Regions from separate parts of the Arthrobacter sp. NicSoilB8 genome, predicted to be linked through region 4. Evidence: riboswitches for the same ligand, from Rfam matches in the RefSeq annotation. Region 4 holds a riboswitch; each other region holds the start of a gene.
What was found. Region 4 has a riboswitch for thiamine pyrophosphate ahead of thiC (phosphomethylpyrimidine synthase ThiC). Riboswitches for the same ligand answer to the same signal wherever they lie in the genome.

Region 1 (4,204 bases), 430 kb from region 4:
GCACGGTGCCGTCGAAGGGCGTGTAGCCGGCACCGCGGAAGAGCATGCCGGCCGAATGCACAATTGCCAGCTGCCGGGGGTCCGTGGGATCGAGCGTCCGCAGGTACTCGCCGTACCGCATCTCCCCGTCCCAGGGCTTGCCGAGGGCGTGGGTCTGGCGGTGGAAATGCCGTAGCGACGCCTCGTCCGGGGCGGGCATGGTACGCAGGATGCCGACTTTGCCCTGGAGCATCAGTGCGGCGGCCGCCATCCCGGTCATGAGGGAAATCTGGGCGTTCCAGTCCTCCACCGGCAGCGGCGGGGCAGCCACAATCCGGTAGCCGCCGTCGGGCAGCTGCTGGATCTCCTGTTCGGGCATATTCAGGCTCGCGCCGCCGCGCTTGCGTTCCAGTTCCACCCGCTTGATGCCCACTTCTTTCAAGAGCTGCAGCACGGGTGCCGCGGTGCCCGCGTCGAGCTCGGCCTGGACGCCCTTGTAGTTGAGCTTCGCGCGGCTGCGGACCTGAGCCCGGCGCACGAGCACGGAGGTCACCTCGGCCGCGGCGTCGAGCTCGAATTCCCAGACGAACGCCGCACACAACTGCCCGGCAAGCAGGCTGCCGGCGGCCTCGCTGATAATCTCCGGGTGCAGCGGGATCCGGCCGTCCGGGGTGTAGAACGTCTGACCGCGGCGGCGGGTCTCGGCGTCGAGCGCCCCGCCCGGGGCGACAAAGGACGGGACGTCGGCGATGGCGTAAAACACCTTGTAGCCCTCGCCGCTCCGTTCGATGAACAGGGCCTGGTCGAGGTCGGTGGACGACGCCGGATCGATGGTTACGAACTCGACATGCGTGAAGTCCAGGTCCGGCAGCTTGTGCTCGGCCACCGCCGCCTCCGCATCGCGCAGCACGTCCTCGGGGAACGGACCGGGCAGTTCCAGCGTGGTGCGCAACGCCTTGAGGGCCTCGGCAAGCTGGTTCTGCTGCTCGTGGACGCTCGGGGTCAGGCGATGATGTGACACGAAAATCAGGGTAGCCCGATTTCCGCGATTAGTCTTGGAATATGAGCGCAATCCCGGGCGATCCTGCCCGCTACAACAGCTTCCTGGCGGATCTGCTGGGAGTCATGGCGTACGGCGAGCTTTCGGCCTTCGAACGGCTCTCCTCGGATGCCCGGTATTCGCCCACGCTGCATGACCGTGCGGTGCTCGGCAGGATTGCCGTGGTCGAGTTCCAGCACTACGAACTAGTCCGGGCCCGGCTCGAGGAGATGGGCCTGGATACCGAGGCGGCCATGCTGCCGTTCCAGCCCTCCGTGGATCACTTCCACGAACGCACCCGCCCCGCGGACTGGTACGAATCGCTCATGAAGGCCTACGTGATCGACACGGTTTCGGCCGACTTCTACCGTGCCGTCGCCCGGTATGTCGACGCCGGCACCCGGGAGCTGATCGGGCGGATCCAGTCCACCGAAGCGTCCACGGCCGTGCTGCAGGAGCGCCTCAAGGCGGCCCTGGCCGATGACCCCCGGCTGGCGTCGCGCCTGGCGCTGTGGGCCAGGCGCCTGCTCGGCGAGGCACTGACCCAGGCCCAGCGGGTGAGCCTGGAACACGCGTTCCTGGGCGGCCTCTCAGGCCTGGATGACGCCGGTGCCAGGGAACTGGTCAGGGCCCTGACGGCAGAACTCGCGGCGAACCACTCGCGCCGGATGGCCGGGCTGGGGCTCGCCGGGTAGGCCGGATGGCCGGTGCCGGGACACGCCCGGCTGCGTGCCGGGGAGCTGGCGGGCGCCGGTGGAGCCTGCGGGGGCCCGCTCAGGAATCAGCGGCATCCAGCGCCGCGAGCAGCGCGCCAGCGGCGTGCGCCGGATCATCGGCGTCGGTGATGGCCCGGACCACGACGATCCGCCGGGCACCGGCGTCGACGACCTCCTCCACATTGCCGAGGTCGATCCCGCCGATCGCGAACCAAGGCAACAGGCTTCCGGCCTGGCCGTCGACCTGGCCGGTCCCGTCCGCATCCGCCGGGCCGGCCGCCTGGGCGGCGTAGCGCACCAGGTCGATGCCGACGGCGGCGCGGCCCGGCTTGGTGGGAGTGGCCCACACCGGCCCCACACAGAAGTAGTCGAGTCCCTTGCGGCCGGGCGAGGACGCGATGGCCGCGTCAACCTGCTCCGCGTTGTGGGTGGACAGGCCGATCACGGTGTCCTTGCCGAGGAAGCCGCGGGCGGCGTCGAGCGGAATGTCCTTCTGCCCGATGTGGAACACCGGCGCCCCGGACAAGGAGGCGATGTCCGCCCGGTCATTGACGGCCCAGAGCCGTCCGTGGCGCTGCGCCGCGGCGTGCACGACCGCAAGGAGTTCCAGTTCCTCGGCCGCCTCCAGCGACTTGTCGCGCAGCTGGATGATGTCCACCCCGCCGGCAAATGCGGCGTCCACGAAGTCTTCGAAGTCGCCGCGGTCACGGCGGGCGTCGGTGCACAAATAGAGGCGGGCAGTGGTGTGGAGGGAGTCCTGGCTCATGGGACAAGCCTAGTTCCTCTAAACTGGGCGCATACCGCGGGAGCCCGCAGCAGCCATGTCAACGCTGCCCGGCTGAGAGGGCGTCAGAGCCGACCGCTTGACCTGATCCGGCTAGTACCGGCGTAGGGAAGGAATTTTTCATGGGCACAAGAGCCAGCCGCGAAGCCGAAGCCGCAGATGACGCCGCTTCCCTGGATTGTGACACCGGGCCCGGGCCCGGGCCCGGGCCCGGGCCCGGTGCCGGACACGGAACTGCCGCCCGGCACGCCGCCGCAGGGGATGTCAGCCCAGGGGACATCACAGCAGGGGACATCACCGTCGACGTTGCGGTGATCGGCGGCGGGGTAATCGGCCATGGCATCGCCTTCGAGGCCAGCCGTGCCGGCCGCTCGGTGGTGTTGATCGATGACGCGCCCGGCAGCGGAGCCAGCTGGGCCGCGGCCGGCATGCTGGCCCCCGTCAGCGAGCTGCACTACCAGGAAGAACAGCTCCTGGAACTGATGCTTGAGTCCTCCCGCCTGTGGCCCGCGTTCGCAGCGGCAATCGGTGCCGCCGGCACAGAACCAGGCGCCGGCACGGGATATTTGACGACGCCGACCCTCGCCGTCGGGGCAGACGCGGCGGACCGGCGCGCGCTCGCGGACCTGCGGGAAGTCCAGCAGGCCTGCGGGCTGACCGTCGAACCGCTGACCGTGCGGGAGGCACGCGGCCGGGAGCCGCTGCTGAGCCCCGGCATCTCGTGCGCCTTCGACATCCCGGCCGACCACCAGGTGGACCCCCGGCTCCTGATCGCCCGGCTCGCCGACCTACTCGGCGCAGACGGCCGCAGCGGCTTCGTGCGGCGCCGCGCGGCGGGGCTGCTCTGGGACGACGGCCGCGTTGCGGGTGTCAGGCTCGCGGGCGGCGGCTCCGTGCGCGCCGCGGAAACCGTGGTGGCCAACGGGCTCGGCGCCGCCGGCCTCGACGACCTGCCCGCCGGACTGGCGCTGCCCCTGCGGCCGGTCTACGGCGACATCCTCCGGCTCCGCGTGCCCGAGCACCTGCAGCCGCTTCTCACGGCCACCGTGCGGGGCATGGTGCGCGGGGTGCCGGTCTACATCGTCCCCCGGCAGGACGGCACCGTGGTGATCGGCGCCACCCAGCGCGAGGACGGCCCGTCGGACCCGCACGCTGTCTCTGCCGGCGGCGTCTACCAGCTGCTGCGTGACGCACAGCAGCTGGTGCCCGCGGTAGCAGAACTGGAGCTCCTGGAAACCACCGCCCGGGCACGCCCCGGCACGCCGGACAACGCCCCGCTGCTGGGACGGGTCCCGGGCACGGACGGCGGGGACATCACAGGGCTCATCATCGCCACGGGCTTCTTCCGGCACGGCGTCCTGCTGACCCCCGCTGCCGCCGCCGTGTGCCGGCAACTCATGGACGGGACGCCGGACCCGCGCTGGGCCGGGTTCCGCCCCGACCGTTTTTCCCGCATCCCGGACACGTCCGGGGACAGCCCCGACAAGGAAGCAGCATGAACATCAGACTGAACGGAACGGAGGAGACCGTCGCCGACGGCGCCTCCGTCAGCACGCTCGTAAGCCAGCTCACCGGCCGGAACATCGGCCCCGACGGCCGGGCTGCCGACGGGCGGAAGCTCGGCGTCGCCGTCGCCCGCAACGCCGAGGTGGTGCCGCGCAGCCAGTGGCACGCCACCGCGCTCGC
Region 2 (4,204 bases), 1.5 Mb from region 4:
CTGTCCGGGGCGCCGCGACGGATGGCCAGAGCTGGCGCCAGCTGTACTTCTGGGCGGGCATCTCCGCCGTGGTGTTCATTGGGTTGCTGGTTCTGGCCCTGCTCCTTGACTTCCTTGCCCCGCCGCCGGTCCACGGTGGTGCCGAAACGCTGGAGTTCATCGCCAGGAACAAGGGGATCTATGTCGCCGAACAGCTCCTGTGGACGGTGTCCAACATTCTTCCGGTGCTGGTGTTCGTGACCCTCTTTGTGGCGCTCGCCCCGGTCAATAAGAGTCTGGCCCTGCTGGCCACGGTGGTTGGCGCGTTGCCGTGGGCGATGTTCCTCGCCGTTCCCGTCACGAGCCGGGGATCGCTGATCCTGGTCTACCTCAGCGACCGGTACGCCGCGGCGTCCGGCACTGCCGCTTACGACGCCGCCGCCCGGCTCCGGTATGCCACCGCGGCGGAGACGGTGATCGCCGAGAACAACACCCCCGCCGTCGTCGGCGTCCTGTCCGCACTCGGCATCCTGCTGATCTCACTGGTCATGCTCAAGGGAGTGCTGCCCCGCGCGGTGGCGTGGCTGGGAGTGGCCACGGGAACAGCGGGGGTGATTGCCGAGGCGCTCCGGCAGGCCGTTCCGTCGTTCTACCTGGCGTACGGGCTCCTGATGTGGGCCTGGTTCCTGGCCGTGGGGATTGCGCTGCTCCGGCTGGCCCGGCGAACGCCGCGCGCGGGCGGCGGAACCGGGGACTAACCCTCCGGGGTGAGGACCGTCCGCAGAGCCTCGACGACGAGATCGTGGTCCGCCTTCTGGGGCAGCCCGGAAACGGTGACCACCGCAATGGCCCCCGTGCCGCGCAGGTAGATGGGGAACGCCCCGCCGTGGGCGGCGAACTCGCTCTGGTCCCACCAGGCGTTGTCCTCCATCCTCCCGCCGGCCGCGCGGGCCCGGAGACCCACCAGCAGGGAGGGGACCTCGTACCGCTGGGCTGTGCGCTTCTTCGCGTTGATCCAGCGTTCGTTGTCCGGTGTGGCGCCGGCCAGGGCCGCGTGGAAGAGCACCTGTTCGCCTTTGGTGATGTCGACGGCGATGGGCAGCGAGCGTTGCCGGCCCAGCTCGACCAGGAGGAGCCCGAGGTCCAGGGCGTCGTCCTTGCCGAAGGATGCGAACTGGAGGGACTCCATTTCGGCCAGCACGCGGCCGATGAGGGCCGCCAGTGATCCCGGCGGCTGCGGCTCGCTCGAGTCGGGGTCGTATTCCCCGGAGGGGTCTGGCGTGGCTGGTGCGTGCGTCAAAATGATCCAGCTTTCCGATGGGTGACGAGGCCGCCGCTGGCGGGTCCGGGTGTCCGACACGTCGACTTTACCAAGAGGGGCGGTTCCGGCCGCGGGGACCTTCAGCACCCGGTCCGCATTATGACAGCACACCGCTGAAAACCCGGCGGTCCGGGTGTAAACTTGGCAACGCCCACAAGGGCGATTTTAGATACGACAGGGGAGCGCCGCCGTCGGGCATCGCCGGAAAAATCCGGGGAAACCATTGGTGGGCGCTGAGAGTGCGGACAGCCGCAGACCCTCGAACCTGATCCGGTTAGTACCGGCGCAAGGGAGTCGAGTTCTCAGGGTGCGCGGAGGGCGGCGGAAGCCGAAGCCGGCCGGAGCACCCTCCCCTCCTGTTCCTCAGGAGGACGACATGACAGATATTTCAGCACAGCATGGTTCCGCCAGCCGCTCATCCGCACGGCGCAACTACACCTGGCGCGTGGTGGACATCGTGGTGGCCGCATTGATCGCCGTGGCCGGCGGCGTCATTTTCTGGGCCTGGTCCCAGGGCGCCAACCTGATTTCGACCCCCATCAACGCGCTCTACCCGCCGCTCACCGGACTCTACGCCGGCGGCTGGATGATCCCGGCGGTGCTGGGCATGCTCATCATCCGCAAGCCCGGCGCGGCGCTCTTCTGCGAGACCGTGGCGGCCACGGGCGAGCTCATCATGGGTTCGCAGTACGGCACCACGGTGCTGATCTCCGGCGTCCTGCAGGGCCTCGGCGCGGAACTGGTCTTCGCGGCATTCCTGTACAAGAAGTTCAACTTGCCGGTGTCCCTGCTGGCCGGTGCCGGCGCGGGCCTGTTCTGCGGCCTGAACGATTCCTTCCTGCCGTGGGGCTGGAACATCGCCTACGAAGCCGGCGACAAGCTCGCCTACATCGTCTTCACGACCATCTCCGGCGCCGTGATTGCCGGCGGCCTGTCCTGGCTGGCCACCCGCGGCCTGGCCAAGACCGGGGTGCTGGGATCCTTTGCCTCGCGCAAGGCCGCCACGGAGCCCGTCTTCTCCTGAACCCCGCTCCCGAACCCACACCTGAACCCCTCCTCGAACCCCTCGTGAACGGCGCAAACGACTCATGACATCCTCACCGGGCGTCCGGCCGGCCGCCGTCACGGCCCGCGGCTGGGGCTGGCGGCACGCCGGACGGCCCCGGCCCGCGGTCAGCGGCCTTGACCTGGACATCCGGCCGGGGGAGCGTGTGCTCCTGCTGGGCCCCTCCGGCGCGGGCAAATCGACGCTGCTCCACGCCCTGGCGGGCGTGCTGGGAGACAGCGCGTCGGGCGCCTCGGGGCCGGCCGGCGATTCCGGCGGCGCCGGCGATGCCGAGGACTCTGACGAGACCGGAAGCCTGCTCATTGACGGCGCCCCGCCACGGTCCCGGCGCGGCCGCGCCGGGCTCGTGCAGCAGGACCCGGAAACCCAGGTGGTGCTTTCCCGCCTCGGCGACGACGTCGCGTTCGGGGCGGAGAACCTGTCCGTCCCGGCGGCGGAGATCTGGCCCCGGGTGCGTGAGGCGCTCGACGACGTCGGGCTGGGCCGGCTGCCGCTGGACCACCCGACGTCGGCGCTCTCCGGCGGACAAAAGCAGCGCCTGGCGCTCGCCGGGATCCTTGCGATGCGGCCGGGGCTGCTGCTGCTCGACGAGCCGACCGCCAACCTCGATCCCGCCGGCGTCCTGGAAGTCCGCGATGCCGTGGGCCGCTGCCTGGACAAGACCGGCGCCACCCTGGTGGTCGTGGAGCACCGGGTGGCGGTCTGGAAAGACCTCGTGGACCGGATCGTGGTGCTGCAGCCCGGTTCCGCCACCGACTCCGCGGTACTGATCGACGGCCCGCCGGACCGGGTCCTGGCCGAGGCGCGGGACATGCTCATCGGTGCGGGCGTCTGGGTGCCCGGCTACGTTCCGGCGACACGGACCCGGACGGCCCCGGCATCAGGACAGCTCCTGCTCGCGGCGGAAGGACTCGCGGTGTCCCGCGAGCGGCCGCGGCGGGCCGGGCTGCGCGGGGGCTTCCGCAGCATTGCGCCGCGTCCCGTGCAGTCCGGCATCTCGACGCAGGTCCGCGCCGGCGAGGCCCTGACCATCACCGGGCAGAACGGCTCGGGGAAGTCGACCCTGGCCCTGACGATGGCCGGGCTCCTGCGCCCCGTGGCGGGGACAGTCTCGGCCCCGCCGGGGCTGAGTGGTCACGCCAATGGTCGCGGAACTGGTCTCGGCACTGGTCGCGGCACTGGCCGCCAAGGCGAGGGTGCCGGAACCGATCCGTACCGGTGGAAGGCCCAGCAGCTGATCGCCAGGATCGGAACCGTGTTCCAGGAACCCGAGCACCAGTTCGTCACCGGCCGGGTCCTGGACGAGCTCATGTTCGGTCCGCGCCACCTCGGCTACGGCGAGGAACGCGTGGACGAGCTCCTGGAGCGGCTGCGGCTGACAGAACTCGTGGAGGCCAACCCGTACACGCTCTCCGGAGGCGAAAAGCGGCGCCTGTCGGTGGCCACGGTGCTGGCGGCGCATCCGCAGGTGCTGGTCCTGGACGAACCCACTTTCGGCCAGGACGCCAACACGTGGGCGGAGCTCGCCTCCTTCCTCTCCGAACTCCTCGACGCCGGCACCGCGGTGGTTTCCGTTACGCACGACGCCGAATTTTCCGCCGTCCTGGGCGGCACCGAACTCCGCCTCCACACCCCCGCAGCGGCGGCCGGCGCGCCCGCCCCGGACCTTGAGCTTCCGGAGGGGGCTTCGCCATGAGGGACGCACTCAGCCTCCGCGGCAACCATGCACTGCTGACCCGGGCCAACCCGCTCGCCAAGTTCACCGCGGTCACGTTGATCACCCTGGTCCTGGCACTGTCCATTGACTGGGTTTCGGCGTCCGTGGCGCTGGCCTTCGA
Region 3 (4,204 bases), 110 kb from region 4:
GGACGCCGTCAACCTCGAAGGCAAGCAGCGCCGGATCGAAAACGCGCTCAAGTCCGGCGACTCCGTCCTGGTCCAGGTTTCCAAGGATCCGGTCGGCCATAAGGGCGCCCGCCTCACCAGCCAGATCTCGCTGCCCGGCCGCTACCTCGTGTACGTTCCCGGCGGCTCCATGACCGGCATCTCCCGCAAGCTGCCCGACGTCGAACGCAACCGCCTCAAGCGGATCCTCAAGGACCGCCTGCCCGAGGACGCGGGCGTCATTGTCCGCACCGCGGCCGAAGGGGCGTCCGAGGAAGAGCTGACGCACGACATCAACCGGCTGCGCGCGCAGTGGGAAGGCATCGAGAGCCAGTCGAAGTCCACGAAGGTCCTCGCTCCCGAGCTGCTCTACGGCGAACCTGACCTCACCATCAAGGTGGTCCGCGACGTCTTCAACGAGGACTTCTCCAAGCTGATCGTCTCCGGCGAGGAAGCGTGGGACACCATCGAGGCCTACGTCACGTACGTGGCACCTGACCTCGTGGGCCGGCTCGAGAAGTGGACCAAGGACACGGACATCTTCGCTGCCTGGCGCATCGACGAGCAGATCCACAAGGCCCTGGACCGGAAGGTCTTCCTGCCTTCGGGCGGATCCCTCGTGATCGACCGGACCGAGGCCATGACGGTGGTGGACGTCAACACCGGCAAGTTCACCGGCTCCGGCGGCAACCTCGAAGAAACCGTCACCAAGAACAACCTGGAAGCGGCCGAGGAAGTCGTCCGGCAGCTGCGCCTGCGCGACATCGGCGGCATCATCGTGATCGACTTCATCGACATGGTGCTCGAATCCAACCGCGACCTCGTGCTGCGCCGCATGGTGGAGTGCCTGGGCCGGGACCGCACCAAGCACCAGGTGGCCGAGGTGACGTCGCTGGGCCTCGTGCAGATGACGCGCAAGCGGATGGGCACGGGTCTGCTGGAAGTCTTCGGCGAGCAGTGTGAAGCCTGCGCGGGCCGCGGCATCGTCACGCACGACGAACCGGTCGAGCACCGCCGCGCCAACACGGTCGCCGCCGAGCACTACGTTCCGCGCACCGAAGCCGCCCAGCCTGCTGCGCGCACCGATCGCAAGAGCCGCCGCCGCGGCCGGGGAGGCCAGGGGCCGGAGACCATGCCGTCCACGCCGGCCGCGGTCCACCACGAGCCCACCGAGGCCGAACGCCACGCCAAGGCCGAGGCCACGCGTGCCGCGCTGGCGAACATCGCCGCCGCGGCGCACGCCGCGCACCTGCATGACGGGGAAGCCGCTGCCGCCAGTGAAGCGGGGGCCCGCCAGGCCGCCGTCGACGCCGTCACGAAGCTGGCCGCCACGGAGGAAGCTGCCGGCCGTCCCGCGACCGTGCTGACGTTTGGCGGCGAGCAGGTGGCCCTGCCGTTCGTCGAGCACGCCGAGGACACGCAGGCACCGGCCCTGACCCTGGACCTGCTGACCGAGGCCTTCGCCAACCTGGGCGACGCCGAGGCCGGCAAGCCGGCCGGGACGGACGCCGGCCAGGCAACGGCCGCCGCCGCACCGCAGGCCACCGCACCGGCAGCAGGGCGCACCACCGAGGCACCGGCCTCCCGGGCAGCGGACAGCGCGACTCCGCGTGGCCGCCGCGGGCGCCGCAACCGGAGCGCCAGCCGCGCCCAGGGGGCAGCCAACGAGACCTCCGTGGAGCATCGCGAGGCAACGCGGCCGGCTGCGGCCGGGTCGGTTCACGAAGCCAAGGCACCTGCCGCGGCCAGGCCGGCCGCTCCGGCCGGCAACGAGCCGATCATCCTTGGCGTCGGCGTGCCGGCCTCGGAGCTGTAAGCCTGAGCTGTAATCCTGTACGACTGAGCACTACTTCGATTCAGCACTAGCCCTGCCGGCCGCTTCTGCGGCTGGCAGGCCGGCGGGTTCTGGCCGGAACGGACGTAACATACGTCCGCTCCGGCCCGGGCCCGCCCTGCCGTTAACGGTTCAGCCCGGGCGCAACGGATAGGCTGGAGCACTGACACGGGGTGCCGCGCATCGGGCCGGCTGAGATCCAGACCCGTTGAACCTGTCCGGTTAGCACCGGCGAAGGGATGTCTGACGTGCCCGCAACATCGAATCCGTCCGAATTTCTGTCCAGCGAATTTCTGCCGACCAATTTCCTTCCGGCGAACGTCCCGCCCTCCGGGCCGCACCCGGCCGCGCCGCTCCGCATTCCCCGCGTGCTGGCCATCGCCGGCTCGGACCCGTCCGGCGGCGCCGGCATCCAGGCGGACCTGAAGAGCATCGCCGCCAACGGCGGCTACGGCATGGCCGCCATCACGGCCCTGACGGCGCAAAACACCCAGGGCGTGCGTGCCGTTCACGTGCCCCCCGCGGCCTTCCTCACCGCGCAGCTGGACGCCATCAGCGACGACATCGGCATCGATGCCGTCAAGATCGGCATGCTCGGCGACGCCGCGGTGATCGACGCCGTCCGCAGCTGGCTGGAAAAGACGCGCCCCGCCGTCGTGGTCCTGGACCCGGTGATGGTCGCCACCAGCGGCGACCGGCTCCTGCAGGAACCGGCCGAGGCCGCCCTGCAGGCCCTCCTGCCGCTGGCGGATCTCATTACCCCGAACCTCGCCGAACTTGCCATCCTGCTCAAGGAACCCGTCGCGGCCGATTGGCCGGAGGCCCTGGCACAGGGCAAGCGGCTGGCCGCCCAGACCGGCACCACCGTCCTGGTCAAGGGCGGGCACCTCCAGGGCGCAGACCCCCAGAACGGAGACCTCCACAACGGAGACCTCCACAACGGACGGCCGGGCGCCGACGCCGGGAACGGCACTGACGGGGACGGCACTGACGCCGGCTGCCCGGATGCGCTGGTCAACACCGGGGGCCTGCTGGGCCGGGAGACCGTGGTGGTGCCGGGGGAGCGGATCGCCACGCGCAACAGCCACGGCACCGGCTGCTCCCTGTCCTCGGCCATGGCTACCGTGCAGGCCCGGGTGGGGGACTGGGAAGCGGCGCTCCGGGAGGTCAAGCCGTGGCTGCTGGGCGCGCTCCGCGAAGCCTCGGTCCTGGAGGTGGGCACCGGGAACGGCCCGGTTCACCACTTCCACCACATGCAGGAATTCACGCGCGGCCCGGCGGAAGGCGAGTTCGCCGCAGCCCTCCGGGCAGGGGCCGCGGCCGATCTTGAGGCCATCTACGCCCTGGAGTTCATCCGCGGCCTGGCTGACGGAACCCTGCCCGAGCACGAGTTCGCGTATTACCTCGCCCAGGACGCCATCTACCTCAACGGCTACTCCCGTGTCCTGGCCCGCGCCGCCGCCCTGGCCCCCACCGAGGCCGAGCAGCTGTTCTGGGCCCGCTCGGCGCAGACATGCCTGGAAGTCGAATCCGAGCTTCACCGCTCCTGGCTCAGCACCCGCCCCACGGCACCGATCCTCGGCCCGGTCACCAAAGCCTACGTGGACCACCTCCTGGCCGCCTCGGTGTCCGGCAGCTACGGGGTGCTCGTGGCGGCAGCCCTGCCGTGCTTCTGGCTCTACGCCGAAGTCGGCGCCACCCTGCACCGGGAGTTCCTGGCCGGCGGCGCACCCGGGGCGCACCCCTACGCCGACTGGCTGCGGACGTACGCCGACGAGGACTTTGCCGCCGCGACCCGTCAGGCCATCGCGTACACCGACGCGGCGGCCCGGCGGGCATCCGCGAGCGAGCGGGAGGCCATGGCCCTGGCCTTCCGGCAGTCGTCGCGCTACGAAGTGGACTTCTTCGACGCGCCGAGGCTGCACGCCTGACACCAGCGGGCCGTTCCAGCCGGTAGGATAGTGGGGCACGGTTCCGGAAGTCGTGGCGGCTTCACCGCGTTGGGGTCCTGGTTAAGACAAAGTGTTGAGACAATGTCGAGATCATGGATTCGAGACGCTGTGGCGCCTATCACGGACTACCGCCGGAACCAGCCTCATTTGCGGCCGAAGGCAAAATTAGCGTATTCTAGATCTTCGGTGCTTACGCCAACACTTGGGTTATGACCCTGAGAACTATCCGCTTGGAATTCCAGTCGGATTTGTTCCGGGGGTAGCTCATGGATTCCCCCGGGGAATCCACCGGCGTTGAGGCACAGCGTGAGCCGGTCCAAACAATTTGGCCCCAGGTTCCGCACGCAAATCTAGTAATAAACGTCGAGAGAAGTGAGTTCCCCAGTGGTGTACGCGATTG
Region 4 (4,204 bases):
AATCGTGCTCGCATCGCTGGCAGATGACGGCCGCGGCGAGGCCGGCGGCCATGTGGTGGCCCATTCGCAGGGCGCCATCGCCGCGATGATGGCCGCCGTCGAGCGTCCCGACCTGGTCCAGTCCCTGACCCTCGTGGAACCGGCCTGCCTGTCCCTGACAGCGGAGCTCCCGGCTACCGCCGCGCACCGGGCCCTCATGCAGCCGCTCTTTGACGTCCGGCACAACCTCAGCGACGACGACTTCCAGCGCGAGTTCATCCGCCGGGCGTTCTCGGCCGACGCCCCGGGGGCCACCACGCCGGAGGCCCTCCGCGCGGCGCGCCGGCTCCGCCTGCAGGCCCCGCCGTGGGAGGCCCCGCTGCAGATCGTGCCGGGCGTGCCGACGCTGGTCCTGACCGGCGGCTGGGAACCGCTGTACGAGGAAATCGCCGGCTACCTGCGCGAGACCGGCGCCCTGCACCGCACTGCGGCGGGAGGGCACCGGCCCCAGGATTCACCCGACGGGGACCGGGCCATCCGCTCGTTCATCGCCGAGGTCAGCCGGCTCCAGCACGCACGGGCGTCCTAGGAGCGGGCACTTCCGCCTGCGGCAGGTTCTCCCACGGAGGGCTCCGGCAGGTAGACCTTGCCGCCGGCCGCCAGGAACTCGCTGCTCTTTTCCCGCATTCCGGCCGCCATCTGCGCCAGGGCCGCCTGCGAGTCTGCTGAACCGTACTCATCCCGGATGTCCTGGCTGATCCGCATCGAGCAGAACTTCGGCCCGCACATCGAGCAGAAGTGGGCCGTCTTGGCCGGCTCCGCGGGGAGCGTCTCATCGTGGAACGCCTCGGCGGTCACCGGGTCCAGGGACAACGCGAACTGGTCCCGCCAGCGGAACTCAAACCGTGCCTTGGACAGGGCGTCGTCGCGTTCGTGGGCGCCGGGGTGGCCCTTGGCGAGGTCGGCGGCGTGGGCCGCGATCTTGTACGTGATCACGCCGGTCTTCACGTCATCCTTGTTCGGCAGCCCGAGGTGTTCCTTGGGCGTGACGTAACAGAGCATGGCAGTGCCGTAGCGGGCAATCTCGGTGGCGCCGATCGCCGAGGTGATGTGGTCATAGCCCGGTGCGATGTCCGTGACCAGCGGCCCGAGCGTATAGAACGGGGCCCCCTTGCAGAGTTCCTGCTGGCGCTCCACGTTCTCCCGGACGAGGTGGAAGGGCACGTGTCCCGGGCCCTCCACCATGACCTGCACATCGAACTCCCAGGCCCGCTGGGTGAGCTCGGCCAGGGTGTCCAGCTCGGCAAACTGCGCCGCGTCGTTGGCGTCCGCCGTCGCTCCGGGCCGCAGCCCGTCACCGAGGGAGAACGCGACATCGTACTTCGCGAAGATTTCGCAGAGCTCATCGAAGTGGGTGTAGAGGAAGTTCTCCTGGTGGTGAGCCAGGCACCAGCCGGCCATGATGGAACCGCCGCGGGAGACGATGCCGGTGACCCGGTTGGCCGTCAGGGGCACGTACCGCAGCAGTACCCCGGCGTGGATGGTCATGTAGTCCACGCCCTGCTCGCACTGTTCGATCACGGTGTCCCGGAAGATCTCCCAGGTCAGGGCGTTCGCCTCACCGTTGACCTTTTCCAGCGCCTGGTAGATCGGGACCGTGCCGATCGGGACGGGGGAGTTGCGGATGATCCATTCGCGGGTCGTGTGGATGTCATCGCCGGTGGAGAGGTCCATCACGGTGTCCGCGCCCCACTGGGTGGCCCACTGGAGTTTGTCGACTTCCTCGGCGATGGAGCTGGTCACGGCGGAGTTGCCGATGTTGGCGTTGATTTTCACCAGGAACGCCTTGCCGATGATCATCGGCTCGGATTCGGGGTGGTTGACGTTGTTGGGAATGATCGCCCGGCCGGCCGCCACCTCGCTGCGCACGAGCTCCGCATCGCAGTTCTCGCGCAGCGCGACGAACCGCATTTCCTGGGTGATCACCCCGTCACGGGCATAGCGCATCTGCGTGACGGTCTTGCCCTCGACGGCGCGTCGCGGCACCGGGCGCCCGCCCCGCCACTCGGCCGACGCCGCGCCCCGGCGCACGGCCGACTTGCCGTCGTCGAGCAGCTCCCGCTCCCGGCCGGCGTAGGGCTCGGTGTCCGCCCGCGCCTCAATCCAGGGGGCCCGGAACGGCTCCAGCCCGAGGACCGGATCGCTGCCCGGGCCCGCCGTGCGGTAGACCCGGAACGGCGGGTTTTCGACGCCGCCCGGAGACGGTTCCAGGGCAATCTCGGTCACCGGGACGCGGATGCCGTGGTCCGCGTCCGTGGTGAAAGCCAGGGAGTGGGACTTCAGCGACTGCGTGGTGGCCGCAGACTCGTTGAGGGCGGGCCGCTTTGAGACAGGCTGGCTGTGGACAGGGCTGTGCTGTGTTTCTGTGGTGCTCAAAGGATTACTCACTTCCTTCGCCGGCATTACCCGGACAGGTTCAACGGTCGCAGGCCGCGTCAGCCCGATCTCAGCCCCTGCAGGGGCACCCGTGTGGTCGTAGATGAAGCTACCACGTGCCGCCGGATGGCGGTCCAGTGTGACGCGGCGCATGGATTGCCGGGGGATTAGGCTTGATGCCATGACCGGCATCATCGAGTTCAGCGGCCCCGTCCTCACCGCGGCTGATCAGGAACGCCGCGGGCTCTGGTCGGTGGACGGCAGGCTGACGTTCCGCCGGCCTGCCGCGGCGCCGGACCTGGTCCTGGACGGCTGGGTCATCCCGGGACTGGTCGACGCGCACTGCCACATCGGGCTCGGCCCGGGCGGGGACGTCTCCGAGGACACCGCGGAAGCCCAGGCCCTGGCAGACCGCGACGCCGGGACGCTCCTGGTCCGCGACGCCGGCGCCGTCCACGACACCCGCTGGCTCCAGCGGCGCGCGGACCTTCCCCGGATCATCCGCGCCGGACGGCACATCGCCAGGACCCGGCGCTACCTGCGGGGCTTCGCCGTCGAGGTGGAGCCGGGGGATCTCGTCGAAGCCGTGCGGAAGCAGGCCCTGGCCGGCGACGGCTGGGTCAAGCTCGTGGGGGACTGGATCGATCGCGACGCCGGCGACCTCGCCGCCAGCTTTCCCGCCGGGACACTCAAGGACGCCGTGCAGGCCGCCCACGATGAGGGGGCCCGCGTCACCGCGCACTGCTTCGCCGAAGACACCCTGGATGACATGCTCGACGCCGGGATCGACTGCATCGAGCACGCCACCGGGCTGCTGCCGCGGCATCTCCCGCGTTTCGCCGGGCAGGGCGTTCCAATCGTTCCCACACTGATCAACATCGCCACGTTCCCGGACATCGCCGCCCAGGCGCAGGCCAAATTCCCCCGCTATGCGGCCCACATGCGCTCGCTGTGGGAGCGGAGGGCGGAGCGGATCCTCGAGGCCCACGAGTCCGGGGTGTCCATCTATGCCGGCACGGACGCCGGCAGCGTGATCAGGCACGGCCGGATTGTGGACGAGGTCCGGGCCCTGCACGCGGCCGGTCTGACCGCTTCGGCCGCCCTCGACGCCGCCAGCTGGTCTGCGCGAACGTGGCTCGGGACGGACGGCATCACCGAGGGAGCCGGTGCCGACGTCCTGGTGTGCGCCGCGGATCCCAGGCAGACCCTGGACACCCTCGCGGAGCTGCGGCACATCGTGCTGCGGGGCAGGCTCGTCCGTTAGGAATAAATTGAAGCTTCAAGTAATTTAATGAGTATGCAGAGTCACCGAAAGCCGGTGGCCACAGAACCCCGGAGCGTTTCAATGACCGCAGAAACCAGCACCCAGGATCTCCTTCCTGCCGAACTCACCATGGGCACGGTGATGCTCAAGGTCGGCGACATGAAGCTCATGACCGATTACTACCAGCGCGCCCTCGGCCTGGAGACTGTGGCCGAACAGGACGGCGGGCTCTATCTGGGCCGCCGGCAGAAGCCGCTGGTGCACCTCGCCCCCGCCCCCGGCTTGAACCTTCCGTCCCGCGGTGAGGCCGGCCTCTTCCACACCGCACTCCTTTTCGAGGACCAGCACTCCCTCGCGGCCACGGTTGCCACCGCGGCCCAGTATGAACCCCAGTCCTTCACCGGGAGCGCGGACCACCTCGTCAGCGAGGCCTTCTACTTTAACGACCCCGAGGGCAATGGCATCGAGCTGTACTGGGACCGGCCGCGGGAGGCGTGGTCCTGGGAGGGCAAGAACGTCGTGATG

Region 1: it holds a riboswitch for thiamine pyrophosphate, as region 4 does, so the genes downstream of both, thiO (glycine oxidase ThiO) here and thiC (phosphomethylpyrimidine synthase ThiC) in region 4, are expected to answer to the same signal.
Region 2: it holds a riboswitch for thiamine pyrophosphate, as region 4 does, so the genes downstream of both, LDO15_RS20810 (ECF transporter S component) here and thiC (phosphomethylpyrimidine synthase ThiC) in region 4, are expected to answer to the same signal.
Region 3: it holds a riboswitch for thiamine pyrophosphate, as region 4 does, so the genes downstream of both, LDO15_RS13405 (bifunctional hydroxymethylpyrimidine kinase/phosphomethylpyrimidine kinase) here and thiC (phosphomethylpyrimidine synthase ThiC) in region 4, are expected to answer to the same signal.

Annotation. Positions count from the first base shown of each region.
Region 1 is NZ_AP024655.1:3,513,314-3,517,517, reverse strand. It holds gene LDO15_RS15810 (RNB domain-containing ribonuclease) at 1-1,000, opposite strand, end outside; gene LDO15_RS15805 (ferritin-like fold-containing protein) at 1,042-1,713, shown strand; gene thiE (thiamine phosphate synthase) at 1,793-2,500, opposite strand; TPP riboswitch at 2,527-2,647, shown strand; gene thiO (glycine oxidase ThiO) at 2,641-4,017, shown strand; gene thiS (sulfur carrier protein ThiS) at 4,014-4,204, shown strand, end outside.
Region 2 is NZ_AP024655.1:4,597,419-4,601,622, reverse strand. It holds gene LDO15_RS20820 (DUF4386 family protein) at 1-737, shown strand, start outside; gene LDO15_RS20815 (heme-degrading domain-containing protein) at 734-1,279, opposite strand; TPP riboswitch at 1,467-1,610, shown strand; gene LDO15_RS20810 (ECF transporter S component) at 1,677-2,324, shown strand; gene LDO15_RS20805 (ABC transporter ATP-binding protein) at 2,389-4,062, shown strand; gene LDO15_RS20800 (energy-coupling factor transporter transmembrane component T) at 4,059-4,204, shown strand, end outside.
Region 3 is NZ_AP024655.1:2,977,097-2,981,300, reverse strand. It holds gene LDO15_RS13410 (Rne/Rng family ribonuclease) at 1-1,834, shown strand, start outside; TPP riboswitch at 2,012-2,109, shown strand; gene LDO15_RS13405 (bifunctional hydroxymethylpyrimidine kinase/phosphomethylpyrimidine kinase) at 2,212-3,783, shown strand; gene rplU (50S ribosomal protein L21) at 4,189-4,204, shown strand, end outside.
Region 4 is NZ_AP024655.1:3,083,681-3,087,884, reverse strand. It holds gene LDO15_RS13945 (alpha/beta hydrolase) at 1-568, shown strand, start outside; gene thiC (phosphomethylpyrimidine synthase ThiC) at 565-2,415, opposite strand; TPP riboswitch at 2,411-2,518, opposite strand; gene LDO15_RS13935 (amidohydrolase family protein) at 2,597-3,679, shown strand; gene LDO15_RS13930 (VOC family protein) at 3,761-4,204, shown strand, end outside.